3 regions of the Nocardioides aromaticivorans genome follow, and region 1 is predicted to be linked to each of the others. Evidence: riboswitches for the same ligand, from Rfam matches in the RefSeq annotation. Region 1 holds a riboswitch; each other region holds the start of a gene.
What was found. A riboswitch is a leader RNA that binds a small molecule or an ion and turns the genes downstream of it on or off. The one in region 1 is predicted to bind glycine.
Positions count from the first base shown of each region.

Region 1 (10,168 bases):
CCTGCGGCGGAGACGCGCTCGTCCCCGGTTCATAGAACGTGTTCTCGTTCATGGCCCCATCATGCCCGCTGGCCCCTGGGTGTGAGCAGCGGGCTCCCGGGGCAGGGTGCCCGCATGACCAGACTGGGATGGATCGTCGCCGGAGCCGTCGCCCTCGTGCTGCTCCTCGCCGGCAGCGTGACCGCGCTCGTCGTCGCCTCCGGCGGTGACCCGACCAGCGTCGAGGAGGTCGCCGACGCCGCGGTCGACGCCGCGGAGGACCTCGAGGTGGACGACGGGATCGACCTGCTCTGCGAGGCGCCGTCCGGGAAGGACCGCGCCGACCTCGAGAAGCTGATCGAGACGGTGCGTGACGAGACCGGCGAGGACGACCCCGACGCGACCTACGAGATCTCCGACGTCGAGGGCGACACCGAGGGATCGTTCACGGTCCGGGTGACCAGCGACGAGGAGCCCTACACCGACGCCGAGATCGCCGCGGTCGTGCACGTCGAGGAGCGGGACGGACGCTCGTGCATCTCCGGCTTCGACCCGATCAGCTGACCCGCTCCGCCGTCATCGTCGTCGCCGTCGCGACCTCGGCCGCGGCGTGGGCGGGCGCAGGCGTCGACCCCTGGTCGCTCGCGACCTGGCTCGCGGCCCACGGCGGGCTGGTCCTCGCGGTCGCGCTCGGCTGGGTGGTCCTCGCGCCGTTGCCGCTGGGGGCGGCGGCGCTGGTGGCGCGGCGCTCGCCGTGGCCGTGGATCGGCACGGTGACGGTCCACCTCGTCGTGCCGGTCGTGCTGCTCGCCCGCTTCCCGCACCTGCTGCCCGGCTGGGCGTGGGCCGTGGTCGCGCTCAGCGTGGCGGTCGGGCTCGCGTCCGTGGTCACGGCCTTCCCGGATGGCCCCCGGGGATCGTGACCGCCGGGTCGTACGGCGTGCGGGTGTAGACGAACGTCGCGCACTCCAGGCTGCGAACCGCGCCCGTGTCGGCATCGCGCCGGACCAGCAGCCGTTCGCCGCGGTGGTAGCCCTCGGCCCCGACGAAGGCGCCGTCGACGTCGACGAAGCGCTCGTGGAGCTCGGCCGTGCGCAGGTCGCGGGCCACCAGCTCACCGCCGGTCCACTCGAAGGCGAAGCCCGTGTTGCCCCAGAACCACAGCCCGAGCAGCTCGGCCACCTCGCCCGGCAGGGGCGGCAGCGAGGGGAACCACGGCTGCGCCACCGGCGCCGCGACGTCACCGAGCAGCGTCGCCGGCACCTGCTCGGGCCGCAGGCCGGTCGTCGCGTTGGCGAGCGCGACGACGGCGTCACGGGTGTCCCGGTCGACGAAGAGCGAGGCCTGGAAGCCCGGCATCGAGCCGGTGTGGCCGACCATCGTCCGTCCGCCGACGTGGAGCACGCGGAGGCCGAGCCCGTAGGCGTCGGCCGGAGCGACCGGCGCCGCCATCTCCGCCAGCGTGGACGCGGAGAGCACGTCGCGATGGCCGGAGGCCAGGAAGTCGGCCCACCGCAGCAGGTCCGCGACCGTGCTCCACAGCTGTCCGGCGGGCGCCATGGCGCCCGTGTCGGTGTGCGGCTCGGCGCTCAGGGTGTGGGCGAAGTGGTCGACGCTGCGGCCGGGCGCGTGCTCCGCAGGAGGGTGGTACGACGTCGCGCCCATCCCGAGCGGGACGAGCAGCCGCTGCTGGACGACCTCCCACCAGGGTGCGCCGCGCAGCCGGGCCACGACCTCGCCCAGCAGCGCGAAGCCGAGGTTCGAGTAGTGGTAGTACTCCCCCGCCGCAGCCACCCGCCCGGATCCGTCGTTGGCGGCGAGCAGCTCGGCGACACCGCCGCCGTCCACGCGCTCCCACCACGGTCCGACCGGCTCGCTCTGCAGCCCGCCCGTGTGCGCGAGGAGCTCGCGCAGCGTGGCGTCGGGGTACCCGCACTCGGGCAGGAATCGCCCCACCGGGTCGGCGAGGTCGAGCAGGCCCTCGTCCCGCAGCTGCAGGACGAGGACCGCCGTCAGGGTCTTGGTGATCGAGCCGATCCGGTAGGCGGAGTCGACGCCGACCCCGGGCAGCGCCGAGGAGCAGCCGGACCAGACCGGCTCGCCCCCGCGCGCCACGCCCGCCACGACCGAAGGCAGCCGGCCCGCGCCCTGGAGCGCGGCCAGCCGGTCGTCGTACACGGTCATTCGGCGTAGGCGTCCATCGGCGGGCACGCGCACACCAGGTTGCGGTCGCCGTAGGCCTGGTCGATCCGGGCGACCGGCGGCCAGTACTTGTCGGCCGCGCCGGCGAGGCCCGCCGGGAAGACGCCGACCTCGCGGGAGTAGGCACGGTCCCACTCGCCGACCAGCGCGCGGGCGGTGTGCGGGGCGTGGTGCAGCGGCGACGCGTCGACGTCCCACTCCCCCGCGGCGACCCGGTCGATCTCGCCCTTGATCGCGATCATCGCGTCGCAGAACCGGTCGAGCTCGGTGAGGTCCTCGGACTCCGTCGGCTCGACCATCAGCGTGCCCGCGACCGGGAACGACATCGTCGGGGCGTGGAAGCCGTAGTCGATGAGCCGCTTGGCGACGTCGTCGACCGAGACGCCCGTCGCTGCGGTGATGCCGCGCAGGTCGAGGATGCACTCGTGGGCGACCAGCCCGGACTCGCCTCGGTAGAGCACCGGGAAGTGCTCGCCCAGTCGGGCCGCGACGTAGTTGGCGGACAGAACCGCGACCGCGGTCGCACGGGTGAGGCCCTCAGCGCCCATCATCCGGATGTAGGCCCACGAGATCGGCAGGATGCCGGCGGAGCCGAACGGCGCGGCGCTGATCGCACCGGTGCCCTCGCGCCGGTCGGCGTCGGGGTGCAGCGGGTGCGTCGGGAGGTACGGCGCCAGGTGCGCGCGCACCGCGACCGGGCCCACGCCCGGGCCGCCGCCACCGTGCGGGATGCAGAACGTCTTGTGCAGGTTGAGGTGCGAGACGTCGCCGCCGAACTTGCCGGGCTGCGCGTAGCCGAGCAGCGCGTTGAAGTTCGCGCCGTCGACGTACACCTGGCCGCCGTGCTCGTGGACGATGTCGCACAGCTCGGTGATGGTCTCCTCGTAGACGCCGTGCGTCGACGGGTAGGTCACCATGATCGCGGCGAGCGTCTCGGAGTACTGCTCGCACTTGGCCCGCAGGTCCTCGAGGTCGACGGTGCCGTCGTCGGTCGCCTTCACGACGACGACCTTCATCCCGACCATGACGGCCGAGGCGGGGTTGGTGCCGTGGGCGGACGACGGGATAAGGCAGACGTCGCGCTGGCCCTGGCCGTTGGCGCGGTGGTAGTTGCGGATCGCGAGCATGCCCGCGAACTCGCCCTGCGCGCCGGCGTTCGGCTGGATGGAGACGCGGTCGTAGCCGGTGGCCTCGGCCAGCCAGCCCTCGAGCTGCTCGATCAGCTGGCGGTAGCCGTCGGCGTCCGCGGCCGGGACGAACGGGTGGAGGTTGGCGAAGCCGGCGAGCGAGATGGGCTCCATCTCGGTGGTCGCGTTGAGCTTCATCGTGCAGGAGCCGAGCGGGATCATGCCGCGGTCGAGCGCGTAGTCGCGGTTCGAGAGCCGCGCGAGGTAGCGCAGCATCGAGGTCTCGTTGTGATGGGTGTTGAAGACCGGGTGGGTCAGGAACTCCGTGGTCCGCTCGAGGTCCTCGGGCAGCCCGGCGTCGCCCTCGGCCGACACCTCCGTCACCCCGAAGGCACCGAGGACGGCGGCGAGCGTGGCCTCGCCGGCGGACTCGCCGAACGAGATGCCGACGGTGTCGCCGTCGACCGGCCGCAGGTGGATGCCGGCCTCACGGGCGGCCGTGACGACCGCACCGGAACGACCGGGGACGCGGACGTTGAGGGTGTCGAAGAAGGTGTCGTTGACGACCTCGATGCCGGCGGCCTCGAGGGACGCGGCGGCCCGGCGGGCGAGGCCGTGGATGTCGGCCGCAATCTCCTTCAGGCCCTGCGGACCGTGGTAGACGGCGTACATGCCGGCGGTCACGGCGAGCAGCACCTGGGCGGTGCAGATGTTGGACGTCGCCTTGTCGCGGCGGATGTGCTGCTCGCGGGTCTGCAGGGCGAGCCGGTACGCCGGGCGTCCCTCGGCGTCGACCGAGACGCCGACCAGGCGCCCGGGCAGCTGGCGCTCGAGGCCCTCGCGGACGCTGATGAAGCCGGCGTGCGGGCCGCCGTAGAACAGCGGGACGCCGAAGCGCTGGGCCGAGCCGACCACGACGTCGGCGCCGAGCGTGCCGGGCGCCTCGAGCAGGGTCAGCGCGAGCAGGTCGGCGGCGACGACCGCGAGGCCGCCCCGCTCGTGGACCGCGTCGATGACCGGCTTGATGTCGGCGATCCGGCCGGAGGCGCCGGGGTACTGGATCAGCACGCCGGAGACATCGCCCTCGGGCAGGCCCTCGGTGAGGTCGGCGACCACGATCTCGATCCCGATGCCCTCGGCGCGGGTGCGCACGACGTCGATGGTCTGCGGCAGCGCGTCCGCGTCGACGACGAACGGGCCCGAGGCCTTGCGGTTCGCGCGGAACGCCAGCGCGACGGCCTCGGCAGCCGCCGTACCCTCGTCCAGCAGGGACGAGCCGGCGGTGGTCAGCCCGGTCAGGTCGGAGACCATCGTCTGGAAGTTGATGAGCGCCTCAAGGCGGCCCTGCGAGATCTCCGGCTGGTACGGCGTGTAGGCGGTGTACCAGCTCGGGTCCTCGAGCACGTTGCGGCGGATCACGGCGGGCGTCACGGTCGCGTGGTAGCCCAGGCCGATCATCGGCTCACCGGGGACGTTGGCCGCGGCCAGGGCGCGCAGCTCGGCGGCGGCGGTCTCCTCGTCGGCGGCCGCCGGCAGGTCGAGCTCCTCGCCGGACCGGATGGACTTCGGCACGGCCGCGTCCATGAGCGCGTCGATCGACGCGTAGCCGAGACGGTCGAGCATGGTCGCGACCTGGTCGTTGTCGGGACCGATGTGGCGGTTGACGAAGGGGGCACTCATCAGCAGGCAGGCTTCCTCGGGATCGAAAAGGATCGAGCCCTCCCCCTCTGTCGGCGCGTCGCTGCGCCTCCAGAGTTGCCTGCTCCGCACGGTCCGGGCGCCTGAGAGGTTCCGGGGAGGAATTGCCCCTTCGGCGCAGGCCCACGTCAGCGACGTGTCCTGACTCTCCCGTGCGGGATGAACAGCAGCTACAGGTTACAACGCCTAGCCGGCGTTCCTCGCAGCGCGACGCGCGGCGAGCTCGTCGCCGGCCACGTCCTCGGCCTGCTCGGTGTCGCTGGCGCTCTCGCTCGGCAGCTGGGCGAGGGTGCCCTCGATCTCGCGCCAGACACCGCCGATGGCGATGCCGAACACGCCCTGGCCGCCCTGCAGGAGGTCGATGACCTCGTCGTTGCTGGTGCACTCGTAGACCGAGGCGCCGTCGCTCATGAGCGTGACCTGGGTCAGGTCGTCGGTGCCACGCTCACGCAGGTGCCCGACCGCCGTACGGATCTGCTGCAGCGAGATGCCGGCGTCCAGCAGGCGCTTGATGATCTTGAGGATCAGGATGTCGCGGAAGCTGTAGAGGCGCTGCGAGCCGGACCCCTTGGCACCGCGCACGCTCGGCTCGATCAGGCCGGTGCGCGCCCAGTAGTCGAGCTGGCGGTAGGTGATGCCGGCCGCGTTGCACGCGGTCGGACCGCGGTAGCCCAGGTCGCTCGGCAGCGGGGAGACGTCGTCGGTGAAGAGCAGCCCCTGCTCCTCGGCGGCAGCGGTCGCCGCGGCCGTGTCCTGACCGACCTTCTCGGGCTGCTGCTCGTTCACGGGGTCCTCCGCAGGGGTTCGATCAGGTGGGTGATCAAGGGGTGGTCGCGCAGGCATTGCACGGCTGTCATTCGACTCTTCAAGGTACGGCGCCGATGACGGGCCGGTCAAAGACGTCGCCGGGCGTGTCGTCAAAAACCCTCAGCCTCAACTTGAGGCTGAGGGAACTCCCGTCACTGTCCTGCTTCGAAGTCCTCGGGCGAGACGTGGTCCAGGAACTCCCGGAACGCCTCGACCTCGTCCTCCTCCTCGGCCGGCGCCGAGATCCCCGCCTCGGCCAGGACCTCCTCCGAGCAGTAGATCGTCGTACCGGTGCGAAGGGCGAGGGCGATCGAGTCCGACGGGCGCGCGCTCACCTCGGCACCCGACGCCAGGACCAGCGTCGCGAAGAAGACGCCGTCCTTCACGTCGGTGATCCGCACCTCCGACAGCTCTCCCCCGGTCGCCGCGAGCAGGTCCCTCATGAGGTCGTGCGTCAGCGGTCGAGGGGGGACGACGCCCTGCTGGGCGAACGCGATCGCGGTGGCCTCCACGGCGCCGATCCAGATCGGCACGTAGCGGTCCCCGACGGTCTCGCGCAGCAGCACGATGGGCTGGTTGGACGGCATCTCCACCCGGACTCCCAGGACATCCACCTCGCGCATGCCTCAACACTACTCGGGGTGGGATGAGGTGGGAGTGGTGGCTGCGTGGGGGTCGCGCAGGTGTTGCGGTTTGGGACCAAACCGCAACAATCCAACGCCCGGAGCTGCAGTTCCTGCCCAATCCGCGGCCTCGCCGGATCCCCGCGACCCGCCGGCCCTCAGATCCGGCGCAGGCCCGCCTTGACCAGGGTGGCGTGCAGCCGCACGGACAGGGCGGCGATCTCGCTCACGGCCTCCTCGGCACGCGCGGCGGCGCCGGCGTCGCGGCCGCGGCGGGGGGCGACGACCTGCTGGATGAGCCCGACCTCGCGGTCGGCGGCCGCCCGGAAGCCGCGCAGGTGGCGGGGCTCGATGCCGAAGTCCGCCAGCTCGCTGGCGGTCTGCGCAATCACCAGCGCGTCGGTGTCGTAGTGCCCGGTCGCCGACGGCGTGATGAGGGCGAACTCCTCCAGCTGTGCGAGGAGGGCCTCGTCGATCTCGGCCACCTTGATGAGCTCCTTGCGCGATAGCCGCAGCTTGTCGCTGCGACGGAAGGACTCCGGTGCCGGCATGCCGTCGGAGCCGATGGCGACGGTCGGCACGGTCGGGACGACCGGCTCCGGCGCGGGCGGCTCGAGGCCGCGGTCCATCGCGTCGAGGTGCTCGCCGATGACCTTGAGCGGCAGGTAGTGGTCGCGCTGCATCCGCAGGATGTAGCGCAGCCGCGCGATGTCGGCCTCGGAGAACTTGCGGTAGCCCGCGGGGGTGCGCTCCGGCTTGATCAGCCCCTCGGACTCGAGGAAGCGGATCTTCGGGATGCTGATGTCCTCGAAGTCCGTGCGCAGTCGGTCGAGCACCTGCCCGATGTTGAGCAGGGGCTCGCGCTCGCCGCGGGCGACGGCAGCGACCACGGTCAGTGGCTCTCGTGGCCCGCGAAGAAGACCAGGCGGTACTTGCCCACCTGGACCTCGTCACTGTCCTTGAGCTGCGCCTTCTCGATGCGGTCGCGGTTGACGTAGGTGCCGTTGAGGCTGCCCGCGTCCTCGACGGTGAACGAGTCGCCCGACCGGCGGAAGACCGCGTGGCGGCGCGAGACGGTCACGTCGTCGAGGAAGATGCCGCTCTCGGGGTGGCGGCCCGCGCTCACCTCGTCGGCGTCGAGCAGGAACCTGCTGCCGGCACCCGGACCCTTCTGTACGACGAGCAGCGCGTGCCCGACGGGAAGGGCGTCCACGGCGGCCGCGTCGACGGCGCTGAGCGCCCGGTCCGAGGTCTCCACGCGGTCGGCGGGGAAGACGGCCTGGATCGTCGCGGTCGAGTCCGTCGCGACCGGCGCGGTCGCGTCCGCCTCGACGAGACGGGTGCCGCACTGCGAGCAGAAGCGGGCGTCGTCAGGGTTCTGCCGGCCACAGGCGGTGCAGAACGGCATCTGGAAACTCCTTGGGTCCGGAACGGGTACTACGAACGTACCGGATCAGCCGTCGAGCTGGGCCTCGTATCCGGCCGCGTCGAGAAGTCCGTCGAGCTCGTCGGGCGTAGCGGGCGCGACCTCGAAGAGCCAGCCGGCGCCGTACGGGTCGTTGTTCACCAGCTCGGGCGTGGCGTCGAGGGCCTCGTTGACGGCGACGATCTCGCCGGAGACCGGGGCGTAGACGTCGCTGACCGACTTCGTCGACTCGAGCTCGCCGCACGCGTCGCCGGCAGCCACGGTCGCGCCGACCTCGGGCAGCGACACGTACACGATGTCGCCGAGGGCGTCCTGGGCGTAGTCGGTGATCCCCACGCGGACCGAGCCCGCCGCCTCGCCGGGCTGGCGCAGCCACTCGTGCTCGACGGTGTACTTCAGGTCAGCGGGGTTCGTCATGGCGAGAAGGCTACTGCCCCTGCTCCGGCAGGGCGTAGCGAGGCTCTGCGCGAGTCGCGACCGCTTCGATGTCGACCGCCTTGAGCTCGCTGACCTCCATCGTGCCGCCGTCGTTCTCGATCTGCTTCTTCGGCCCGAGGGCGAAGGTCAGCGAGTCGGCGAGGACGCCGGGCTCGCCGATGGCGTCGATGACGTACGGCGCCTCGATCCGCTCGCCGTCGACGGTGAACCCGCCCTCGGTCTCCTCGAGCGAGGTCTGCGCCACGACCCGGATGGTGCCGTTGATGGCGATCGCCTCGGCGCCGACGGTCCGCAGCGCCTGGATGGTGTCGAGGAGGGAGCCCAGGCGCACCCGGCCCTCGTCCTCGGTGATCGTGATCCGCACGCCGGGCCCGGTCACGGGCACGAGGCCCGCGATGATGCTGAGCGTGTCAGCCTCGGCCTTGGCCTGGTCGAGCGCGGTCTGCCGCTTGGTCGTGTCGTCGCGCAGGTCGGAGGCGACTCCCTCCAGGCGGTCGATCTCGGCCTCGGCACGCTGGCGGGCACCGCCGAGACCGTCGAGGAGGTCGATCAGCTCCTGCTGGCGCAGGCCGGAGTACGTCGCGTCCGTGTCGGTGACCCTGATCTGGGTGACGCCGGCGAAGCCCACCAGGGCCATGAGCACGCCCGCGACCAGCTGCCGGCGCGAGGGACGCAGCAGCGCCCGCCGGAGTCGGTCGAGCGGCTCGTCAGGCATGGAAGACGTGCCTCCGGATGGCGGCGACGTTGGTGAAGATGCGGATCCCGAGCACGACGATCACGCCCGTCGAGAGCTGGCCGCCGACGCCGAGCCGGTCGCCGAGGTAGACGATGCCTGCGGCGATCACCACGTTGCTGAGGAACGAGACGACGAAGACCTTGTCGTCGAAGATCCCGTCGAGGTAGGCGCGCAGGGCGCCGAAGACGGCGTCGAGCGCCGCCACCACCGCGATCGGCAGGTAGACCTCCAGACCGGCCGGGACGTCGGGCTGGAACACCAGGCCGAGCACCACACCGACCAACAGTCCGAGCACCGCGATCACGGCGGGCCACCTCCCTCGACCTTGGGGTTCTTCTTCTGCTCCACGAACCGGAGCTTCCGCATGGAGGCCGGTGCGGCGGGCAGCCGCAGGTCGTCCTCCTTGTCCATCTTCCACGAGAAGCCGAACTGGTTGGCAACCGCCACGAACTGCAGGCCGCTCGGCGTGTCGACGAAGCGCGACGCGAGGGAGCCCTGGTCGCCGATCGCGAGGATCGTGTACGGCGGCGCGACACCGACGAGGTTGACCTCGATCGCGTCGCCGGAGGTGCTGATCGCGCCCGTGCCCGTCAGCCGCTGCCCGTTGATGGAGATCGCCTCGGCGCCGGCGGACCACAGCGCGTTGGCGATCGTCGCCAGGTCGGTGCTGCGGACCAGCTCGTTCTCGGCGGCGTAGGGCGAGTTGTCCACGGTGAGCCGCACGCCGTCGCCGCGCACGGCCTCGAAGCCCGTGACCGCGCCGAGGTTCGCGTGGTCGGCCTGCACGTCGGCGTACCGGGAGCCGAGCGAGCGCAGCGCGTCCTCGGCGGCGAGGTTCTCCTCGCGCAGCGCCGCCGCGGAGTCGCGCAGGTCGGCGAGCGACGCCCGGCGGGCCTCGATCCGGCCGATCAGCGCGCTGCGGCTCTCCTGGTCGACGTCCGCGTTCGCCGAGGTCTGTACGGCGGCGACGGTCACCAGCAGCGCGAACGCGGCCACCACGCCGACGACGCCGGCCCGCAGCGCCGGTCGTGCATGGGCCTCCGGCCCGCGCCGCGACGCCGCGACCTGGTAGTCGCGGTCCATCGCCTCCTGGGTGATGAGCGCCAGGAGCGGCGTCCGTGCCCGGTCGGCG
Region 1 covers NZ_JACBZM010000001.1:4,550,734-4,560,901, reverse strand. The annotation lists gene BJ993_RS21860 (acyl-CoA thioesterase domain-containing protein) at 1-52, opposite strand, end outside; gene BJ993_RS21855 (hypothetical protein) at 115-543, shown strand; gene BJ993_RS21850 (hypothetical protein) at 513-902, shown strand; gene BJ993_RS21845 (serine hydrolase domain-containing protein) at 868-2,163, opposite strand; gene gcvP (aminomethyl-transferring glycine dehydrogenase) at 2,160-4,988, opposite strand; glycine riboswitch at 5,068-5,169, opposite strand; gene BJ993_RS21835 (MerR family transcriptional regulator) at 5,193-5,792, opposite strand; gene BJ993_RS21830 (bifunctional nuclease family protein) at 5,966-6,436, opposite strand; gene ftsR (transcriptional regulator FtsR) at 6,595-7,326, opposite strand; gene BJ993_RS21820 (FHA domain-containing protein) at 7,329-7,844, opposite strand; gene gcvH (glycine cleavage system protein GcvH) at 7,890-8,279, opposite strand; gene BJ993_RS21810 (DUF881 domain-containing protein) at 8,290-9,015, opposite strand; gene BJ993_RS21805 (small basic family protein) at 9,008-9,340, opposite strand; gene BJ993_RS21800 (DUF881 domain-containing protein) at 9,337-10,168, opposite strand, start outside.

Region 2 (10,168 bases), 2.3 Mb from region 1:
GCGGCTTCGAATCCGGGTGGGTTCGTACTCGAGGTGATGCCGGTGTACCTGGGAGCGTGGAGTACCGACGTGCTCACCGTGCTGGTCCTGACGAGCTACTTCGCAGCCCTGCTCGCCCTCCACAACACCCTGTCGCGATACGTGATGTCGCTGGGGCGTGCGGGTGGACTGCCCTCCCTGCTGGGCGCCACCCATAAGCGGTTCAAGTCGCCGAGCAACGCCAGCGTCGCCGTCTCGGTGGTCACCGCGGTCGGTGTGGTGGGCTTTGCAGTCGGCGGTGCGGACCCCTTTCTGCAGCTGTTCGCATGGCTCAGCGGTCTGGGCACCTTGGGCATCTTCGTGCTCCAGGCGAGTGCGACCGTGGCAGTCGTCGTCCACGGGCGACGCAGCGGCGAAGGCTCCGCGTGGCAGACGCTGATTGCGCCAGTGGCTGCCTTCGTCGGCATCTGCGTGATCGTCGTGCTGGCTCTGCGCAACTGGTCGCTCCTGTCCGGAGCGACGGGCGGCCTGTCCAGCATGCTGCCCTGGCTCATTCCGGCCGCCGCCCTCGCGGGGGCTCTCATGGCCACTCTCCGGGCTGACCGGGTCGGGAGCCTGAACCCCGAGCGCACCGACGCCGACGCTGTTGAAACCGACAGCGCTGAGGCGACGACACCCATCAACGACAAGTGAGGATCCCGTTGCGATGACCAACACCTTCCAGCTCTCCGCCGCCGTCCACTGCCGACCGCTTTCCGCTTGGCCCCGGCTCAGCGTCGAGCTGCTCGGGACCCAGACGAGGTTCGTGCAGGGCGCGCGTTGGCGGCACCGCGTCATCGAGAGTGGCGACGCAGACGGCGAGCCGCTCATCCTGATCCATGGAGTCGGCGGTCACGCGGAGTCGTTCGCCCGGAACATGCACGGCCTGGCCCGGCAGGGCTTTCATGTCTACAGCATCGACGCGCTCTACCACGGGTTCAGCGACAAGCAGCCCTACGACGACGACAAGCGCTATGTCCACCAGGTCGAGGCCGTGGTCGACCTGATCGATGCCTTGGGCCATGACACGGTCCACATCGAGGGTGAGTCGATGGGAGCCACCATCGCCTTCCACTTCGGGCTGAGCCACCCTGAGCGCACCCGCAAGGTGGTGCTCAACACCGGATTCGGACACGTCAAGCTGAACAAGTCGGACTTCAAGCCCGTGAAGGGCGACATGGGGGAGCTTGCCCGCCTCTCTCGCGAGGTCGTCGTCGACCCGAACGCTGCGGCCATGCGCAAGCGGCTGGAGTGGGTCGTCGCCGAACCGGAGTCGATGACCGACGAGATGGTCGAGATCCGGCTGGCGCTCTACTCGGATCCCCTCATCAACGACTCCATGCGGAAGGTCTTCCGGCTGGACAAGGACTGGAGCTGGGACCTGCCCTACTCGGAGGAGGACCTGGTCGACTACCGGCCGGAGACACTGGTGCTGTGGACCGAGCACAACCCGGGCGATGGTCCCGACTACGGCGAGTACATCGCAAGCATTCTGCCGAACGGCAAGTTCTACTGCATCGACGGCGCGGGGCACTGGCCGCAGTGGGAGCGCCCTGAGGAGCACGACGCCGTGCTCACCGAGTTCCTGTTGGGACGGGCCTACCAGCCTTCAGGCTCCTGACCCCGGACACCACGCACGGCCTGCCGGCCGGTCGCCTGTCATCGTGACAGGTGGCCGGCCGACTCAATTGCGCTCGACACGTCATCGAAAGTCGCATGCAGGTGGTCGCGCATCCGCTGGGCTGCCCTGTTGCCGTCGCCGGCGCGAACCGCAGCCAGGATGCCGTGGTGCTCCTCGTGGCTTCGCGCGATCGTCCCAGGAAGGATGAGCGGCTCACTTGCCGGCGTGAACAGCTCACCCCGCGCAGTCTCCATCAGCCGGTGGAGCCGGGGTGAGCCGGCCGCGCGAGCGAGCAGCCCGTGGAACCGGCTGTCGGACTCACGGAACTGACGGGGCGTCAGCCGGTCACCGTCGACGTCGATCGCCTCGGCGAGCTGCTGCAGGTCCTCGGCCGTTCTCCGTTCGGCAGCCAACCACGCGATGTGCGACTCGACAGCCGTGCGCACGTCGATGATCTCGCGCAGCAGGGAGCCGTCGTCAGCCATTTGCGCGAGCCAACGTGCGTAGGGCTGTGCGAGCTCGGTGACGAACGTTCCTCCTTCGACGCCGCGACGAACCTCGACGTAGCCCTCCGCGCGAAGGCGGCTCAGTGCCTCGCGAAGGGTGGACCGGGACACCGCGAACATCTCGCTCAGACGTCGCTCGGCGGGCAGCCGGTCCCCTGGACGCAGCTGCCCGCCGTGGACCATGGCCCGGATGCGGGCGTGGACGTCGTCCGTGGACGTGCGGACCGCCTCGCCGTGGCGGTGCCAGTGCGAGTCGGTGTCGATCAGCTCATCCGGCGGCGTGGAGGGAGTGCTCACTCAGGTCAGTTCCTCGGGTCCTGTCGACGGCCCGCTCGACGAGCCAGTCGAACAAGGGATCACCGCCGAACATCTCGGGGTGCCACTGTACGGCGACGACGTCGGCGTCGGGCATCTCGATGCCCTCCACCACCCCGTCCAGAGCTCGCGCCGAGACCACGACGCCCTCGCCGGGGGTCAGGACCGCCTGGTGGTGGTAGCTGTTCACGGAGATCCGGGCACCGAGGACGCGGGAGAGCTCGCTGTCCTCGGTGACGTTCACCATCTGCGGCCGGTGGTTCCCGGGATAGCCGTAGAAGGAGTGGGACTGCCCGTCGGAGGCCGAGAGATGGGGGACGAGCGTGCCGCCACGAGCCACGTTGATGAGCTGGCAGCCCCGACAGATTCCGAGCACCGGGATGCCCTTCACTAGAGCGGCTTCGAACAGCCCGATCTCGAACGCGTCGCGCCCGGGGTCCATCACCGTCGCGAACTCGGTGGGGATGCCGCCGTAGCGTCCCGGGTCGACGTCCTCCCCGCCCGCGAGGACCAGTGCGTCGAGTCGGTCGACGACTGCTACGGGGTCGGCTTCCCGCGTGAGCAGCACGGGCGTGCCGCCGGCACCGGCGACGCTGCGGATGTAGGGGGAGAGGAAGACCTCGATCGGCTCCTGGCCGACGAACGCGGGCAGCCGGCCGACCTCGTGGCCGTACCGGTACTGGCCGGTGACGCCGATCAACGGTTGGGGGAGCGAAGGTGGGGTCCGCAGGTTCACGGGCGTCCTTTCGATGGTTCGGATGCGGAGGTCACGTGCCGGTGGCGATCAGGTCGACGTCCGGCCCGGCCTTCCGGGAGACCTGGACCGCGGCGTTGCGAACGGCGCTCGCGATGGCGTCGATCTTCAGGGTTCGTGCGGAGCCCGCTACCGAGATGGCGGCCACCGCCCGACCGGACGGGCCGAGGATGGGGGCGGCCACGCAGACGAGACCCTCCCGGCACTCCTCGCGGTCGAACGCCACCCCTTCCTGGCGCGCAGCCTCGAGCTGACGGAGGAACATGCCCGGCAGCGCGATCGATCGCGTCGTCGTCGGCCGGAGTCCACCGTCGAGGACGCGCTTGACGGCCGTCCGGTCCGACCGGGACAGGATGGCCTTTCCGAGGCCGGAGGTGTGTGCGTTCAGCCTGCTGCCCACGCGCGACGGTGTCGAGGTGGAGCGGTGCCCGTAGATCTTGTCGAGGTAGACCACGTCGGTGCCGTCGAGGACGCCGAGGTGGACGTTCTCGTGCGTGAGCTCGTAGAGCTCGGAGAGGTACGGCAGCGCGACCTCGCGCAGGACGCCCGCTCCGCCGCGCAGGGCCACTGCTCCGAGGCGGAGCATCGGAGCGCACAGGTACCAGTCCATGCCGTCCCGGTCGACGAGCCCAGCGTCGCGCAGCACACCGAGCAGGCGATGGGCCGTCGACTTCGGAACGCCGGCGATGTGCGCGAGTTCGGTGAGGGTCGCGCCGCCTGCGGCGTCGCCGAACGCGGTCAGGAGCGAGATCGCCTTGCCGACAGACCCGCCGTCAGGAGTGCTGTGCTCAAGAGTGGGGACTGATACGTCTAATGGTCGTGCCCTCATACCAATACCGTACGCCGTTGATGTGTGCTGCGCCACCCCCAACTTCGGAACCGGTGCCACAGAGGCGCGGGGCCAGCCAGGAAGTGGCCGGTCAGGCGCCGGCACGTGTCGTGGCTGGCGTGTCGACGTGGCCCTCGACGGCGTCGAGCATGTCGCGCAGGGTGCGGGTGAGCGCGCTGACCTTGCGGCCGGAGAGCTGACTGATGATCGCGGACTCGACGGCGTGGAACTCGGGATGGACCTGCTCCGTCAGCGCGGTGCCCTTGTCGGTCAGGCGGAGCCGGACCAGGCGACGGTCCCGCTGGTCGCCCTCCCGGAGGAGCAGCCCTCGGCCCTCGAGGGTCTTCACTACCCCGGTCAGCGTGGCCTTCGAGACGTCGGCGCACTCGGCGACGTGTCGGGTCTCGACGCCGTCCGAGTTCCACACGACGGCGAGGACGATGAACCCGGTCCAGGTCAGGTCGTATCGGCGCAGGACGCGGTTGGTGAGCTCGGAGCGGACTGCGTTGGCCACTCGGAAGAGGTCGGACAACGGGCTGGCGGCAGCGAAGTCAAAGGGCGAGTTGCCGACCTGGCCGTTCATGCGGGCTCAGTTTCCGCGGGCGGTCGGAAGGGGCATCTGGCCATCCAAGTCCGGGCGTCGGGAGCTGGGAAGCGTGACGTTCCACGCCCCAGAACCGCGCGGGTTTCGGTGGAGACCGGACGAGGCGGACCGCACGTGGCGTTCCGCGGTCCGGCACAGCGTCCTGGCCACGGCGGGCCGGGCCGTGCTCCAGTGGGTGTTGCCAGACAGTCGGTGCCGGGCGTGACGAGGCTCGGCTACGGTGTGGGCGACGTACAACTGAACACCGGCCGTTCGAAGCCGAAGCAGGAGAGCCCCCGTCTGGCCTGATGGGTCGGGACGGGGCGCCGTAGGAGCAACTCTCCCCGAGAAACTCTCAGGCCCCATCACTGCTCGCGCGAGGCAACTCTGGAAAGTCAGGACCCGTGTCCTGCGCCCACGGTGCAAGCCGCTCGTCGCGGTGAAGCTCTCAGGCACCCATGACAGAGCGGGGAGGCAAGCGAAGCAGGGTGCAGTGCACCCTCGACGACGGGAGCCTCCGTGTCCTCGAACGACCCCACCCCTTTCGGGACCCCCTTCAGCGAGCGCCACATCGGCAGCGACGCTGCCGCGCAGGCGAAGATGCTGGCCGAGATCGGCTACTCGAGCCTCGACGACCTGATGGCCGCAGCGGTGCCGGCCGGCATCGTGTCGCCGGAGCCGCTCCGGCTCCCGCCCGCGGCCAGCGAGGCCGAGGCGCTCGCAGAGCTGGCCGCGCTGGCGGGCCGCAACGACGTCGGCGTGGCGATGATCGGCTGCGGCTACCACCCGACCATCACGCCCCCGGTGATCCGCCGCAACCTGCTGGAGGCGCCGGCCTGGTACACGGCGTACACGCCCTACCAGCCGGAGATCAGCCAGGGTCGGCTCGAGGCCCTGCTCAACTTCCAGACCGTCGTCGGCGACCTCACCGGCCTGCCGACGGCCAACGCCTCGCTGCTCGACGAGGCCACGGCCGTGGTCGAGGCGATCCTGCTGATGCGCCGAGCGTCGCGGTCGAAGTCCCCGCGGGTGCTCGTCGACGCGGACACGTTGCCGCAGACGCTCGCCGTCATCGGCACCCGCGCCGAGGCGGTCGGGCTCGAGGTCGAGCTCGTGGACCTGGACGGGCCGCTCCCGGAGGGCGACTTCTTCGGCCTGCTGGCGTCGTACCCCGGCTGCTCGGGGGAGGTCCGCGACCTGCGCCCGCTCGCCGACGACGCACATGGCCGGGGCGCCGCGGTGGCGGTCACCTGCGACCCGCTCGCGCTGACCCTGCTCACGCCGCCCGGCGAGATCGGCGCCGACATCGCGGTCGGGTCGACGCAGCGGCTCGGCGTCCCGATGTTCTACGGCGGCCCGCACGCCGCCTTCATCGCCGTGCGCGAGGGCCTCGAGCGGCACCTGCCGGGCCGCCTCGTCGGTGTCTCGATCGACGCGTCCGGACAGCCGGCGTACCGCCTCGCGCTGCAGACCCGCGAGCAGCACATCCGCCGCGACAAGGCGACGTCGAACATCTGCACCGCGCAGGTGCTGCTGGCGATCACCGCCGGGATGTACGCCGTTTACCACGGGCCCGACGGCCTGCGCCGGATCGCCGGCCAGGTTCACGCCCGCACCGCCGAGATCGCCTCCGAGCTGGAGGTGCGCGGCGTGCGGCGGGTCAACCGGCACTTCTTCGACACCGTCGTCGTCGAGGTCGCGGACGCCGTTGCCGTCGTCGCCCGCGCCCGCGCCGCCGGCATCCTGCTGCGCCCGGTCGACGCCACGCACGTCGGCATCACCTGCTCCGAGATCACCACCGCCGAGCACGTCGCGACCGTCGTCGACGCCGTCGAGCCCCGGACCGACGGTGGCGTCATGGTCCAGGTGGGCACCGGGATCCCCGCGGCGCTGCGTCGTACCTCCGCCTTCCTCGAGCACCCGGTCTTCCACCGGCACCGCTCCGAGACCGCGATGCTGCGCTACCTGCGGGCGCTCTCCGACAAGGACTACGCGCTGGACCGCGGCATGATCCCGCTCGGCTCCTGCACGATGAAGCTCAACGCCACCGCGGAGATGGAGCCCATCTCGTGGCCCGGCTTCGCCGACATGCACCCGCTCGCCCCGCTCGAGGACGTCGCCGGCTACCGCGTGCTCGTCGAGCAGCTCGAGGAGTGGCTGGCCGAGATCACCGGGTACGCCGCCGTGTCGATCCAGCCCAACGCGGGCTCGCAGGGCGAGCTCGCCGGCCTGCTCGCGATCCGCGCGTACCACCACGACCGTGGTGAGGCGCGGCGCGACGTCTGCCTGATCCCGTCCAGCGCGCACGGCACCAACGCCGCCTCCGCGGTGCTCGCCGGCTTCCGGGTCGTCGTGGTGGCCTCCCGCGAGGACGGAACCGTCGACCTCGACGACCTGGCCGCGAAGTGCGCCGAGCACACCGACCGGCTCGCCGCGGTGATGGTCACCTACCCCTCCACCCACGGCGTCTACGAGACCGGCATCACCGACCTCTGCGACCTGGTGCACCGCCACGGCGGCCAGGTGTACGTCGACGGTGCCAACCTCAACGCCCTCGTCGGCATCGCCCGGCCGGGCACGTTCGGCGGCGACGTCTCGCACCTGAACCTGCACAAGACCTTCGCCATCCCGCACGGCGGGGGCGGCCCGGGGGTCGGCCCGGTCGCGGTCGCGGCCCACCTGGCGCCGTACCTGCCGAGCCACCCGCTGCACCCGGTCCCGGAGCAGCGCGTGGGCATCGGCCCGATCAGCGCGGCGCCGTACGGTTCGGCGGGCGTCCTGCCGATCGCGTGGGCCTACGTGCGGATGATGGGCGCCGACGGCCTGCGCCGCGCGACCCAGACCGCGGTGCTGGGGGCGAACTACCTCGCGCACCGGCTCGCGCCTCACTTCCCGCTGCTCTACACCGCGGAGAACGGCCTGGTCGCGCACGAGTGCATCGTCGACCTGCGCCCGCTCACCGCCGAGACCGGCGTGAGCGTCGACGACGTCGCGAAGCGGCTCATCGACCACGGCTTCCACGCGCCGACCATGAGCTTCCCCGTCCCGGGCACGCTGATGATCGAGCCCACCGAGTCCGAGGACCTCGCCGAGCTCGACCGGTTCGTCGCGGCGATGGTCGCGATCCGCGGCGAGATCGACGCCGTCGCCGCCGGCCGCTGGAGCGCGGAGGACAGCCCGCTGCGGCACGCCCCGCACACGGCCGCCTGCCTCGTCGAGGAGTGGACGGCGCCGTACACGCGCGAGGAGGCGGTCTTCCCGTCCGGCACCCCCGCGGGCAAGTACTGGCCGCCGGTTCGCCGCATCGAGCAGGCCTACGGCGACCGGAACCTCGTCTGCTCGTGCCCGCCGATCTCCGACTTCGAGAACTGACCACCCCACCCACGCCACCACCTAGGAGCACTGCCGTGTCCTCTCGAACCACCCCGCTGCACGAGGTCCATGCCGGCCTGGGGGCGAGCTTCACCGACTTCGCCGGCTGGCAGATGCCGGTCCGCTACAGCTCGGAGCTCGCCGAGCACCGCGCCGTCCGCACGACCGCGGGACTCTTCGACCTCACCCACATGGGCGAGATCGAGCTGACCGGGCCGGGCGCCGGCGCCGCGCTCGACCACGCCCTCGTCGGCCGCCCGTCGGCGATCGGCGTCGGCCGGGCGCGCTACTCGATGATCTGCGCCGAGGACGGCGGCATCATCGACGACCTCGTCGTCTACCGCCTGGCCGACGAGCACTACCTCGTCGTCGCCAACGCCAGCAACGTCGCCGTCGTCGCGCCGGAGATCGCCGCCCGGGCCGAGGGGTACGACGTCACGGTCCGCGACACGTCCGCCGACTGGGCGCTGCTGGCGGTCCAGGGGCCCGCGTCCGCCGCGATCATCGCCGCGCTGACCGAGCTCGACGTGCCGTCGCTGAAGTACTACGCCATCGACGCCGGCACGGTCGCTGCCGCTGACGGCGCGGTCGAGGTCCTCCTCGCGCGCACCGGCTACACCGGCGAGGACGGCTTCGAGGTCTACTGCCGCCCGGCCGACGCCCCCGCCGTCTGGGCCGCTCTGGCGCAGGCGGGGGAGGCCCACGGCCTGGTCCCCGCCGGGCTCGCCTGCCGCGACACGCTGCGCCTGGAGGCGGGCATGCCGCTCTACGGCCACGAGCTGAGCCGCGACACCACGCCGTACGAGGCGAACCTGGGCCGCGTCGTCGTGCTCGACAAGCCCGGCGGCTTCGTCGGCCAGGACGCGTTGGCGAAGCGCAAGGAGGAGGGCCCGGCCCGGGTGCTCGTCGGCCTGGTCTCGACCGGCCGCCGCTCGCCGCGCGCGGGCTACCCGGTCGTCGACCCGGCGACCGGCGCCGAGGTCGGCGAGGTCACCAGCGGCGCCCCGTCGCCGACCCTGGAGAAGCCGATCGCCATGGCCTACGTCCCGCCGCACCTCGCCGTACCCGGCACCCGCGTCGCCGTCTCCCTGCGCGGCACGCTCGAGGACGCCGACGTCTTCGAGCTCCCGTTCTACTCCCGCGCCCGCTGACCGCCCCTTCCCGCACCGACACCACCAGGAGCACCCGATGAGCAACCCCACCCACCTCCAGTACACCGCCGAGCACGAGTGGGTCGCCCTCGACGGCGAGACCGCCCGCGTCGGCGTCACCGCCTACGCCGCCGACGCCCTCGGCGACATCGTCTACGTCGACCTGCCGGCCGTCGGCGACACCGTCACCGCGGGCCAGACCTGCGGCGAGCTCGAGTCCACCAAGTCCGTCAGCGACCTCTACTCGCCGGTGACCGGCGAGGTCGTCGAGGTCAACAAGGACGTCGACAGCGACCCGAGCCTGGTCAACAGCGACCCCTTCGGCGAGGGCTGGCTCTTCGTCGTCAAGGTCACCGCGACCACGGACCTGCTCGACGCCGCGGCCTACGACGCGCTGCTGGAGGCCTGACATGCTCGACCAGCGACTGGTCGACTACGACCCCGACGTCCACGCGGCCATCTCCGCCGAGCTGGCCCGCCAGCAGTCCACCCTCGAGCTGATCGCGTCGGAGAACTTCGCCCCCGTCGCCGTCATGGAGGCGCAGGGCTCGGTCCTGACCAACAAGTACGCCGAGGGCTACCCCGGACGCCGCTACTACGGCGGCTGCGAGCACGTCGACGTCATCGAGCAGCTCGCGATCGACCGGGTCAAGGAGCTCTTCGGTGCCGAGGCCGCCAACGTGCAGCCCCACTCGGGCGCGCAGGCCAACGCGGCCGCGATGTTCGCGCTGCTCGACCCGGGCGACACGATCCTCGGTCTCGACCTCGCGCACGGCGGCCACCTGACCCACGGCATGCGGATCAACTTCTCCGGCAAGCTCTACGACGTCGTGGCCTACCACGTGGACGACCAGGACTTCCGGGTCGACATGGCCGAGGTCGAGCGGCTCGCGCTGGAGCACCGGCCGAAGCTGATCGTGGCCGGCTGGTCGGCGTACCCGCGCCAGCTGGACTTCGCGGAGTTCCGCCGCATCGCCGACCTCGTCGGTGCCTACCTCATGGTCGACATGGCGCACTTC
Region 2 covers NZ_JACBZM010000001.1:2,261,742-2,271,909, forward strand. The annotation lists gene BJ993_RS10635 (APC family permease) at 1-672, shown strand, start outside; gene BJ993_RS10640 (alpha/beta fold hydrolase) at 686-1,639, shown strand; gene BJ993_RS10645 (FadR/GntR family transcriptional regulator) at 1,678-2,442, opposite strand; gene BJ993_RS10650 (gamma-glutamyl-gamma-aminobutyrate hydrolase family protein) at 2,414-3,196, opposite strand; gene BJ993_RS10655 (IclR family transcriptional regulator) at 3,228-4,043, opposite strand; gene BJ993_RS10660 (MarR family winged helix-turn-helix transcriptional regulator) at 4,135-4,626, opposite strand; glycine riboswitch at 5,004-5,101, shown strand; gene gcvP (aminomethyl-transferring glycine dehydrogenase) at 5,146-7,998, shown strand; gene gcvT (glycine cleavage system aminomethyltransferase GcvT) at 8,034-9,149, shown strand; gene gcvH (glycine cleavage system protein GcvH) at 9,187-9,558, shown strand; gene glyA (serine hydroxymethyltransferase) at 9,560-10,168, shown strand, end outside.
Region 2: linked by a shared signal. The riboswitch ahead of gcvP (aminomethyl-transferring glycine dehydrogenase) and the one ahead of gcvP (aminomethyl-transferring glycine dehydrogenase) in region 1 are both predicted to bind glycine.

Region 3 (10,168 bases), 2.0 Mb from region 1:
CGCCGCCTCGCGGAGGGTGGTCTGGTCGGTGGTGGCGCGCTCGTGGACGCGCTGCCAGGCGAGGAGCATCCGCTCGGCGAGGCGCTGGTTCACCTCGTCCTCGGACCACCAGTACGCCTGGTTGGCCTGCACCCACTCGAAGTAGGAGACGACCACGCCGCCGGCGTTCGCCAGGATGTCCGGTACGACGAGCACGCCCCGCTCGCGCAGGAGCTCGTCGGCGCGGGTGCTCGTCGGGCCGTTGGCGCCCTCGACGACGAGGCGCGCGCGGATCCGGTCGGCGTTGCCCTCGTGGATCACGCCCTCGACGGCGGCCGGCACGAGCAGGTCGACGTCGAGCTCGAGCAGGTCCTCGTTGCTGATCTCGGTGAGCCGGCCGAAGCCGACCACGCTGCCGGTGGCGTCCACGTGGGCGCACAGGGCCGCGATGTCGAGGCCCTGCGGGTCGCGCACGCCGCCGTACTGGTCACTGACGGCGACGACCCGCACGCCGGCCTCGGCGAGCAGGACCGCGCTGCCGCGGCCGACCTTGCCGAAGCCCTGGACGGCGGCCGTCGTGCCGCGCGGGTCGAGTCCGGTGCTGGAGATCGCGGCGAGCGCGACCTCGACGACGCCCCGGGAGGTCGCCATCGCGCGGCCGAGCGAGCCGCCGAGGCTGATCGGCTTGCCGGTCACGACACCGAGGACGGTGTGCCCGCTGCTCACCGAGTAGGTGTCCATGATCCAGGCCATGGTGCTCTCGTCGGTGCCGATGTCGGGGGCCGGGATGTCGTGCGCCGGGCCGATGATCGGGCTGATCTCGCTGGCGTAGCGGCGGGTCACCCGCTGCAGCTCGGCCTGGCTGTAGTCGCGCGGGTCGATCCGCACGCCGCCCTTCGCGCCGCCGTACGGCACGTCGAGCAGGGCGCACTTCCAGCTCATCCACATCGCCAGGGCGCGGACCTCGTCGAGGTCGACCTCCGGGCTGTAGCGCAGGCCGCCCTTGGCCGGGCCACGGGAGAAGTTGTGCTGCACCCGGTGGCCGATGAGCACCTCGACCTCGCCGCTGTCGCGGCGCAGGGGGATGCTGACGGTCATCTCGCGGCGCGGCGTGGCGAGCATCGCGAAGGTGCCCTCGTCCAGGCCGAGCCGGTCGCAGGCAGCGCGCAGCTGCCGGTGGGCGTCGCCGAGCGGGTCCTTGCGGACCTCCTCGGTGGTCGACGTCCCCGGCAGGACGTCGACGCTCACTGCCCGGCCGCCGCGAGCGCTGCCTCGACCACGTCGAACGCCTCGTTGAGCTGCTCGTCGGTGATCGACAGGGGCGGGAGGAAGCGCAGCACGTTGCCGTAGGTGCCGCAGGTCAGGACGATGACGCCCTCGGCGTGGGAGCGGGTCGCGATCTCCTTGGCCAGGACGGGGTCGGGCGTGTCGGTGCCGGCCTCGACCAGCTCGACCGCGAGCATGGCGCCCCGGCCGCGGACGTCGCCGATCCGGCTGTCGCGCTCGCCGATCGCGCGGAGCCGGCCGACGACGAGCTCCTCGATCTGCCGGGCGCGCTCCACCAGGCCGTCGGCCTCGATGGTCTCGATGACCGCGAGCGCCGCGGCGCAGGCGATCGGGTTGCCGCCGTACGTGCCACCGAGGCCGCCGACGTGGACCGCGTCCATCATCTCGGCGCGGCCGGTGACCGCGGAGAGCGGCAGGCCGCCGGCGATGCCCTTGGCCGTCACGATCAGGTCGGGTACGACGCCGTCGTGCTCGCACGCGAACATCGCACCGGTGCGGGCGAAGCCGCTCTGCACCTCGTCGGCGACGAAGACGACGCCGTTGGCGGTGCACCACTCGGCCAGCGCGGACAGGAAGCCGGCGGCGGGGACGATGAAGCCGCCCTCGCCCTGGATCGGCTCGATCACGACGGCGGCGAGGTTGTCGGCGCCGACCTGCTTCTCGATCACGTCGATGGCACGGGCGGCGGCCGTGGCGCCGTCGAGCCCGCCGTCGCGGTAGGGGTAGGACAGCGGCGCGCGGTAGACCTCGGAGGCGAACGGGCCGAAGCCGTGCTTGTAGGGCATCGACTTGGCGGTCATCGCCATCGTCAGGTTGGTGCGGCCGTGGTAGGCGTGGTCGAAGACGACGACCGCGTCCTTGCCGGTGTGGTGGCGCGCGATCTTGACGGCGTTCTCGACCGCCTCGGCGCCGGAGTTGAAGAGCGCGGTGCGCTTCTCGTGGTCGCCCGGGGTGAGCCGGTTGAGGTGCTCGGCGACGGCGACATAGCCCTCGTAGGGCGTCACCATGAAGCAGGTGTGGGTGAACGCCGCGACCTGCTCCTGCACGGCCGCGACGACGCGCGGCTCGGCCGCACCGACGGTGGTGACGGCGATGCCGGAGCCGAGGTCGATGAGGATGTTGCCGTCGACGTCCTCGAGCAGGCCGCCGCCGGCGTGGGCGGTGAAGACCGGCATCGTCGTACCGACGCCGGAGGCGACGGCCGACGTCTTGCGGGCCATCAGCTCGACCGACTTCGGGCCGGGGATGGGGGTGACCAGGCGGCGTGCCTGGCGTACGGCGGGGGCGGAGGTCTCGGTGGTCACCCTCCTATCGTGCTCCGCGCCCTGCATGTCGTCCAATGCCTTTCTGTTGGGATTTGGATGCCGCTGCGGCATACAGTGGGCGGGTGGACCTGCGCCTCCTGACCACCTTCAGCACGGTGGCCGAGCTGGGCTCGGTGAGCGCCGCCGCGGAGGCGCTGCACGTCACCCAGCCGGCCCTGTCGCGCCAGCTCCAGCAGCTCGAGCGGCAGACCGGTGTCACCCTCTTCCACCGCCACCACCGGCGACTCAGCCTGACCGCCGCCGGCCACACCTTCCTCGCCGCGACGCGCGACGTGCTCACCAGCGCCGAGGCGGCCCGCTCGCTCGCCGAGGCGCTCGCCGCCGGCCGCCTCGAGCGGGTCCGCGCGGCCGCGCCGACCACCACGCTGACCGACGTGGTCGCGCCCTTCCTCGCCACCCTCGGCCCCGACGACCCGCTCATCACCGTGCACGAGGCCAACGCCGCCGACGCGATCGACGGGCTCGGCGACGACCTCGACCTCGCCGTCCTCACCGTGCCGCCGCCGCGGCACCTGAGCAGCGCGCCGGTCGCCCGGCTGCCCGTGTGGGCCTACGTCCGCGCCGACCACCCGTACGCCGGCCGGTCCGCCGTACCCGTCGCCGAGCTCGCCGACGAGCGGCTGATCACGCTCGAGCCCGGTGCCCGACCGCGCACCCTGCTCGACGAGGCGCTCGCCCGCGCCGGTGCGGCGGCCTCCGAGGTGATCGCCTGCAGCAACCCCCAGGTCGCGCAGGCCCTGGCCGCCGCCGGCCGCGGCATCGCCGTCGTCTCCGACGACCCGCGCTTCGACCTCGAGCGCACCCTCGTCCTCGACGACGCGGGCGCGCCACTGACCCTCACCCTCGTCGCGGCCTGGGATCCCCGGCACCACGCGGCGACCGTGCTGGCCGGGCTGGCCGAGCGGCTGGAGGCGTTCTGCAGCGAGCGGTACCCGCCGCTGGCCGGGTAGTGCCTCGCCTCGTCAGCACTCGATGACATTGACGGCGAGACCTCCGCGCGAGGTCTCCTTGTACTTCACGTGCATGTCGCGACCGGTGTCGCGCATGGTCCTGATCGCCTTGTCCAGCGACACCTTGTGGTGGCCGGTCCCGTTGATCGCCAACCGGGCGGCGTTGATCGCCTTCACCGAGGCGATCGCGTTGCGCTCGATGCAGGGGATCTGCACCAGCCCGCCGATCGGGTCGCAGGTCAACCCGAGGTTGTGCTCGATGCCCACCTCGGCGGCGTTCTCGACCTGGGTCGGCGTCCCGCCGAGCACCTCGCACAGCGCACCGGCGGCCATCGCGCAGGCCGACCCGACCTCGCCCTGGCAGCCGACCTCGGCGCCCGAGATCGAGGCGTTCTCCTTGAACAGGATCCCGACGGCGGCGGCGGTGAGCAGGAAGCGCACCACCCCGTCGTCGTCCGCGCCCCGGACGAAGCGCACGTAGTAGTGCAGCACCGCCGGGATGATCCCCGCCGCGCCGTTGGTGGGCGCGGTGACGACGCGACCACCCGAGGCGTTCTCCTCGTTCACCGCGAGCGCGAACAGGTTGACCCAGTCGATGACGTCGAGCGGGTCGCCGCCCTCGGCCCGGGCGCAGAGGTCGGCGTGCAGGCCCGGCGCGCGGCGCGGCACCTTCAGCCCGCCGGGGAGCAGGCCCTCGGCGCTGCAGCCGGCGCGGACGCACTCCTGCATGACCGCCCAGATCTCCAGCAGCCCGGCGCGCACCTCGTCCTCGCTGCGCCACGACAGCTCGTTGGCGAGCATCACGTCGCTGACCCGCAGCCCGGTCTCCTCGCAGATGGCGAGCAGCTGGGCGCCGGTGGTGAAGGGGTACCGGACCTCCGTCCGGTCCACCACCACGCGGTCGGCACCGACCGCGTCCTCGTCGACGACGAACCCACCGCCGACCGAGTAGTAGGTCCGCTCGCGGAAGGCACCCTCGATGCCGTACGCCGTGAAGGTCATCCCGTTCGGGTGCGCGGGCAGCGAGCGGCGCCGGTGCAGCACGAGGTCCTCGGCGGCGTCGAAGCGGACGGTCCGCCTGCCGGCGAGGTCGATCGCCCCGTCGCGTCGTACGACGTCGAGCCGGCCGCGCGCGGCGGCGACGTCCACGGTCGCCGGCAGCTCCCCCTCGAGCCCGAGCACGACGGCGCCCTCCGAGCCGTGGCCGTGCCCGGTCGCCCCCAGCGACCCGAACAGCTCGGCCTTCACCCGTACGGTCGCATCGAGGAGCCTGTCGTGGACGAGGCCGTCGACGAAGGTCTTCGCGGCGCGCATCGGCCCCACCGTGTGTGACGACGACGGACCGATGCCGATGGAGTAGAGGTCGAAGGTGCTCAGGGGCACGACGCGACCTCCCGCTCGAGCACCTCAGGCCTCGAGCAGCGCGTCGTACGCGGCAGCGTCGAGCAGGTCGACGGTGGCGGTCACCTTGACGACGAGGAGCCAGCCGCGGCCGAAGGGGTCGCTGTTGACCAGGCTCGGGTCGCCGTCGACGTCCTCGTTGACCTCGACGACCTCGCCGGTCACCGGCGAGTAGAGGTCGCTGACGGACTTGGTGGACTCGAGCTCGCCGCAGGTCTGGCCCGCGGTGACGGTGTCGCCGACGGCCGGCAGGTCGACGTACACGATGTCGCCGAGAGCGTCGGCGGCGTAGGCCGTCACGCCGACACGCGCGGTGTCGCCGTCGAGGGCGACCCACTCGTGCTCGGCGGAGTACTGGAGGTTCGTGGGGTTGCTCATCGTCTTCTCCTCGAGGTGGGTCAGCGGTTGCGGGTGTAGAAGGGGAGCTCGACGACGTCGGCGTCCTCGAGGGAGCCGCGCAGCAAGACGGAGACCCGGGTGCCGGGCGCCGCGAGGTGCGGCGGCACGTAGGCCATCGCGACCGGCTTCTCCAGCGTCGGCGACGGCGCGCCGCTGGTGACCTCGCCGACCTCGGCGCCGGTGGCCGGGTCGACGACCGGGTAGCCCGCGCGCGGCGAGCGGCGGCCGGTGGAGACCAGCCCGACGAGCACGCGCTCCGGGCCCTGCTCCTTGCGCTTCGCGAGCGCCTCGTGCCCGACGAAGCCGTCCGGCTTGTCGAGGACGACGACCCGGCCCAGGTTGGCCTCGTACGGCGTCGTGTCGCGGCTCAGCTCGTGGCCGTAGAGCGGCATCCCCGCCTCCAGGCGCAGCGTGTCGCGGCAGGCGAGGCCCGCGGGGACGAGGCCGTGCGGCTCCCCCGCCTGCTGCAGCGCGGCCCAGACGGCCTCCGCGTCGGACGGCCGGCAGTAGACCTCGAAGCCGTCCTCGCCGGTGTAGCCCGTCCGCGCGAGCAGCACCTCGACTGCGCCGTCAGGGGCAGCGACCGTGCCGGCGTCGATGGCGTAGTACCTCAGCGACGGCACGTCGAGCTCGGTCAGCTCCGCGACGATCGCGGCCGACGCCGGGCCCTGGACCGCCAGCAGCGCCCACTCCTCCGACGTGTCGCGGACCTCGACGTCGTACCCGTCGGCGCCGGCGGCCACCTCGGGGGCGACGACGGCGACATTGCTGGCGTTCGCGACGACGAGGTAGTGCTCCTCGGCGAGGCGGTAGACGACGAGGTCGTCGATGATCCCGCCGTCCTCGGCGCAGATCATCGAGTAGCGGGCGCGGCCGACGCCGATCGCCGACGGACGACCGACGAGGGCGTGGTCGAGCGCGGCGCCGGCACCCGGGCCGGTCAGCTCGATCTCGCCCATGTGGGTGAGGTCGAAGAGGCCCGCCGTCGTGCGCACGGCCCGGTGCTCGGCGAGCTCCGAGCTGTAGCGGACCGGCATCTGCCAGCCGGCGAAGTCCGTGAAGTTGGCGCCCAGTGCGGTGTGGACCGCGTGCAGCGGGGTGGTGCGCGGGGTGGGGTCGTTCGTTGCCATGCGGAGGCTCCCGGGGTCGAGGGTGCACGGCACCCTGCTGGTCTGCCTCCCCGCTCTGTCATGGGTGCCTGAGAGCTTCACCGCGACGAGCGGCTTGCACCGTGGGCGCAGGACATGGGTCCTGTCTTTCCAGAGTTGCCTCGCCGCGCAGTGATGGGGCCTGAGAGTTTCTCGGGGAGAGTTGCTCCTACGGCGCCCCGTCGCGACCCATCGGGTCAGGCGGGGTCTCTCCTGCTGCGGCTTCGAACGGCCGGTGTGGAGTTGTGTGCGGCGAGGCTACAGGTCGTGGCCGCCCGGGTCCCATTCCCCTCCGGCGCGGACGGCACGCCTGCGTCAGCCGATGCTGGCGCCGCCGTCGACGTAGAGCGTCTGGCCAGTGACGTACGACGACTCGTCGGCCGACAGGAAGGTGACCGCGGCCGCGATGTCGTCCGGCTGACCGACCCGCCTGACCGGGACGGCGTCGGCGTTGAGGCGGCGGAACTCGTCGACGTCCATCTTCAGCCGGGCCGCGGTGGCGTCGGTCATCTCGGTCGCGATGAAGCCCGGCGCGACCGCGTTGACGTTGATCCCGAACGGGCCCAGCTCGATGCCCAGGGTGCGGGTGAAGCCCTGCACGCCCATCTTCGCGGCCGAGTAGTTGGCCTGCCCCCGGTTGCCCAGCGCCGAGATCGAGGAGATGTTCACGACCTTGCCGTACTTCTGCTCCACGAAGTGCTTCTGCGCGGCCTTGGTCATCAAGAACGCACCCTTGAGGTGCACCCCCATCACCAGGTCCCAGTCCTCCTCGGTCATCTTGAACAGGAGGTTGTCGCGGGTGATGCCCGCGTTGTTCACCAGGACGTGGATCCCACCCAGCTCGGTGACGACCCGCTCGATGGCGGCGTCGACCGACGCGCCGTCGGAGACGTTGGCGCCCACGCCGATGGCCTTCGCACCCTCGGTGAGCGGCAGCTTCGCGGCGGCCTCGGCGGCCGCGGTCTCGTCGAGGTCGACGATCGCGACCGACGCGCCCTCCTCGGCGAACCGGGTGGCGGTGCCGAACCCGATCCCGCGCGCTGCTCCGGTGATGACGGCGACTCGCCCGTCGAAACGACCCATGGTGGTGCTTCCTCTCGTTGGTGGTGGCGGCCGGTCGAGGTCGACTCAGCCGAGGCGGACCAGCGTCTTGCCGGTCGTGCGGCCCGCGAGCATGTCCGCCATCGCGCGCGGGGCCTGCTCGAGGCCGTCGTAGACGGTCTCGGGTGCGACCAGCCGGCCGTCGCGGATCCAGCCGGCCATCCGTTGCTGCATCTCCTCGAGCAGGTCGAGGTGCAGGCTGCCGCGGAAGCCGGACAGCGTCAGGTGCTTGGCGGTCGCGAGGAAGATGTTGCGCGGACCGGTGGGCTCCGACTCGTAGTCCGAGATCGAGCCGCACAGGGCGATGCGCCCGTGCATGGTCATCGCGTCGAGCGCCGCCTCGAGGTGCTCGCCGCCGACGTTGTCGAAGTACAGGTCGATGCCCTCGGGGGCCAGGCGTGCCAGCGCCTCCCCCAACGGCTCGGACCGGTGGTTGAACGCCGCGACGCCCAGGTCGTCGCGCAGCCAGGCGACCTTCTCGTCCGATCCGGCGCTCGCGACCACCCGGTGGCCGAGGTTGCGGGCGATCTGGACGACCAGGGAGCCGACGGCTCCGGCGGCCGCCGACACCCACAGGACCCGCCCGCCGCTGAGGCCGTCGACGACCGCGAGGCCGGCGTACGCCGTCAGGCCCATCGGCCCGAGCGGCCCGAGGAAGTGCTGGTGCGGCGCGTCGCCCGGGTCGAGCACGCGCAGCGTCCCGACGCCGTTCATGGCGCTCTCGCCCGCGCGCACCACGGCGTGCTCCCGCCAGCCCAGGGAGTGCCAGACGACGTCGCCCGGCTCGAACCCGTCGGCCCGGGACGCGACGACCTCACCGATCGTGAGGACGCCGTCCATCGGCGCGTGCAGGTCGAAGGCGGTGAAGTAGCCGTCGGGTGCCGCGGGACGCAGCCGGAGCCTCATCCCGGGGTCGACGGAGGTCCAGGTGTTGCGGACCAGCACCGAGCCTGCGGCGAGCTGGTCGGGGTCGGGGAGCTCGACGGGGACGACCTCGAAGTGCTCGGGCCCGACCTCGCCCCGCGGGTGGGCAGCGACCTGCAGCGCACGGCTCTTCATGTCTCTCCTCGGCACTCGGTGTGTGGACACCCGCGACTGTACTGAACTAAATTCAGTTTATGAAGACTCCGATGATGTCGGCTTGGCGCTGGACCGGGACCGGACGTCCGCTCCAGCTCCACGAGGTCCCGGTGCCCGCTCCCGGTCCCGACGAGGTGTTGGTGCGCGTGCGCGCTGCTGGCATGTGCCACTCGGACGTGGGCGAGCTCGACGAGCCCTCATGGGCCGTGAACATCACGCGCAACCCGATCACCCTCGGGCACGAGATCGCCGGCGAGGTCGTCGCCGTCGGCACGGATGTCACCGGCTGGACGACGGGCCAGCGGGTCGGCGTCCATCCGCAGGGCAGCACCGTTCCCGGCTACAGCCGCGACGGCGGCTACGCGAGCCACCACCTGGCCCCGGCCGGTGACCTCGTCGCGGTGCCCGACGGGCTGAGCGACGAGCTCGCCGCCACCGGCACCGACGCCGGCATGACGTCGTACCACGCGGTCGCGGTGGTCGGCGGCGTCCGCGCGGGCAGCCGCGTCGGCGTCATCGGCCTCGGGGGCCTCGGCCAGCTCGGCGCCCAGCTCGCCGTCCACCTCGGCGCCGAGGTCCACGGAGCCGACACGAGTACGGCGGCACGCTCCCTCGCGGCCGGATGGGGCCTCGCCGGGCTCCACGAGCGGGCCGAGGACCTGCGCGGCCTCGGCCTCGACGTCGTCATCGACTTCGCGGGCTTCGGCACGACCACCGAGGCGGCCGTGCAGGCGATCCGCGTCGGCGGCGACGTCGTGATGGTCGGCCTGGGCGCCGAGCACACCACGCTGACCACCGCCGACGTCATCCACCAGAAGGCACGGATCCACGGCTCGTCGGGCGGCACCCGCGACGACATCGCCGCGGTCTACCAGCACCTGGCCAGCGGCGCGCTGGCACCGACCGTCGAGCGGATCGGCTTCGACGACGTCCCGCGCGGGATCGAGCGCCTGCGCGCCGGCGACGTACGGGGGCGGCTGGTCGTCGTGTTCGAGGGCGGGCAGCACGATGGGCGCTGAGTCCGGGCCGGCACGACGACAGCGGTGGCCCGCCCGCGTCTACGGCACCGGCGCCGAGCCCGACTACCGATTCTCCCTCGCGAACGAGCGGACGTTCCTCGCGTGGCTGCGGACGTCGATGGCCCTGGTGGCCGGTGCCGTCGCGCTCGACGCCTTCGCGACGGGCTATCCCCGGCCGGTCGTCCAGGCAGTCGCCGGGGCTCTGGTGGCGCTGGGCGGAGCGGGCGCAGTCCTGGCGTGGGCACGCTGGAGTGCGGGCGAACGTGCCATTCGGAGAGGCGAGCCGCTCCCCGGGTTCCGGGCCGGGGCCGCCGCCTGCGCCGTCCTGGTGGCCGTGGCCACGACCGCCGCGTTCCTGGTGCTGGTGCGGTGAGCGACCCTCCACGGGATCCGGGCCTCCAGGCGGAGCGCACCCGCCTCGCCGGCACGCGGACGATGCTCAGCACCGGCGCCGCAACGCTGGCTCTGCTCCACCTGAC
Region 3 covers NZ_JACBZM010000001.1:2,551,526-2,561,693, reverse strand. The annotation lists gene BJ993_RS12045 (Glu/Leu/Phe/Val family dehydrogenase) at 1-1,227, opposite strand, end outside; gene gabT (4-aminobutyrate--2-oxoglutarate transaminase) at 1,224-2,570, opposite strand; gene BJ993_RS12035 (LysR family transcriptional regulator) at 2,654-3,541, shown strand; gene BJ993_RS12030 (L-serine ammonia-lyase) at 3,554-4,924, opposite strand; gene gcvH (glycine cleavage system protein GcvH) at 4,949-5,320, opposite strand; gene gcvT (glycine cleavage system aminomethyltransferase GcvT) at 5,341-6,471, opposite strand; glycine riboswitch at 6,517-6,609, opposite strand; glycine riboswitch at 6,610-6,716, opposite strand; gene BJ993_RS12015 (SDR family NAD(P)-dependent oxidoreductase) at 6,805-7,572, opposite strand; gene BJ993_RS12010 (NADP-dependent oxidoreductase) at 7,618-8,649, opposite strand; gene BJ993_RS12005 (zinc-binding dehydrogenase) at 8,709-9,689, shown strand; gene BJ993_RS12000 (YidH family protein) at 9,679-10,062, shown strand; gene BJ993_RS11995 (DUF202 domain-containing protein) at 10,059-10,168, shown strand, end outside.
Region 3: linked by a shared signal. The riboswitch ahead of gcvT (glycine cleavage system aminomethyltransferase GcvT) and the one ahead of gcvP (aminomethyl-transferring glycine dehydrogenase) in region 1 are both predicted to bind glycine.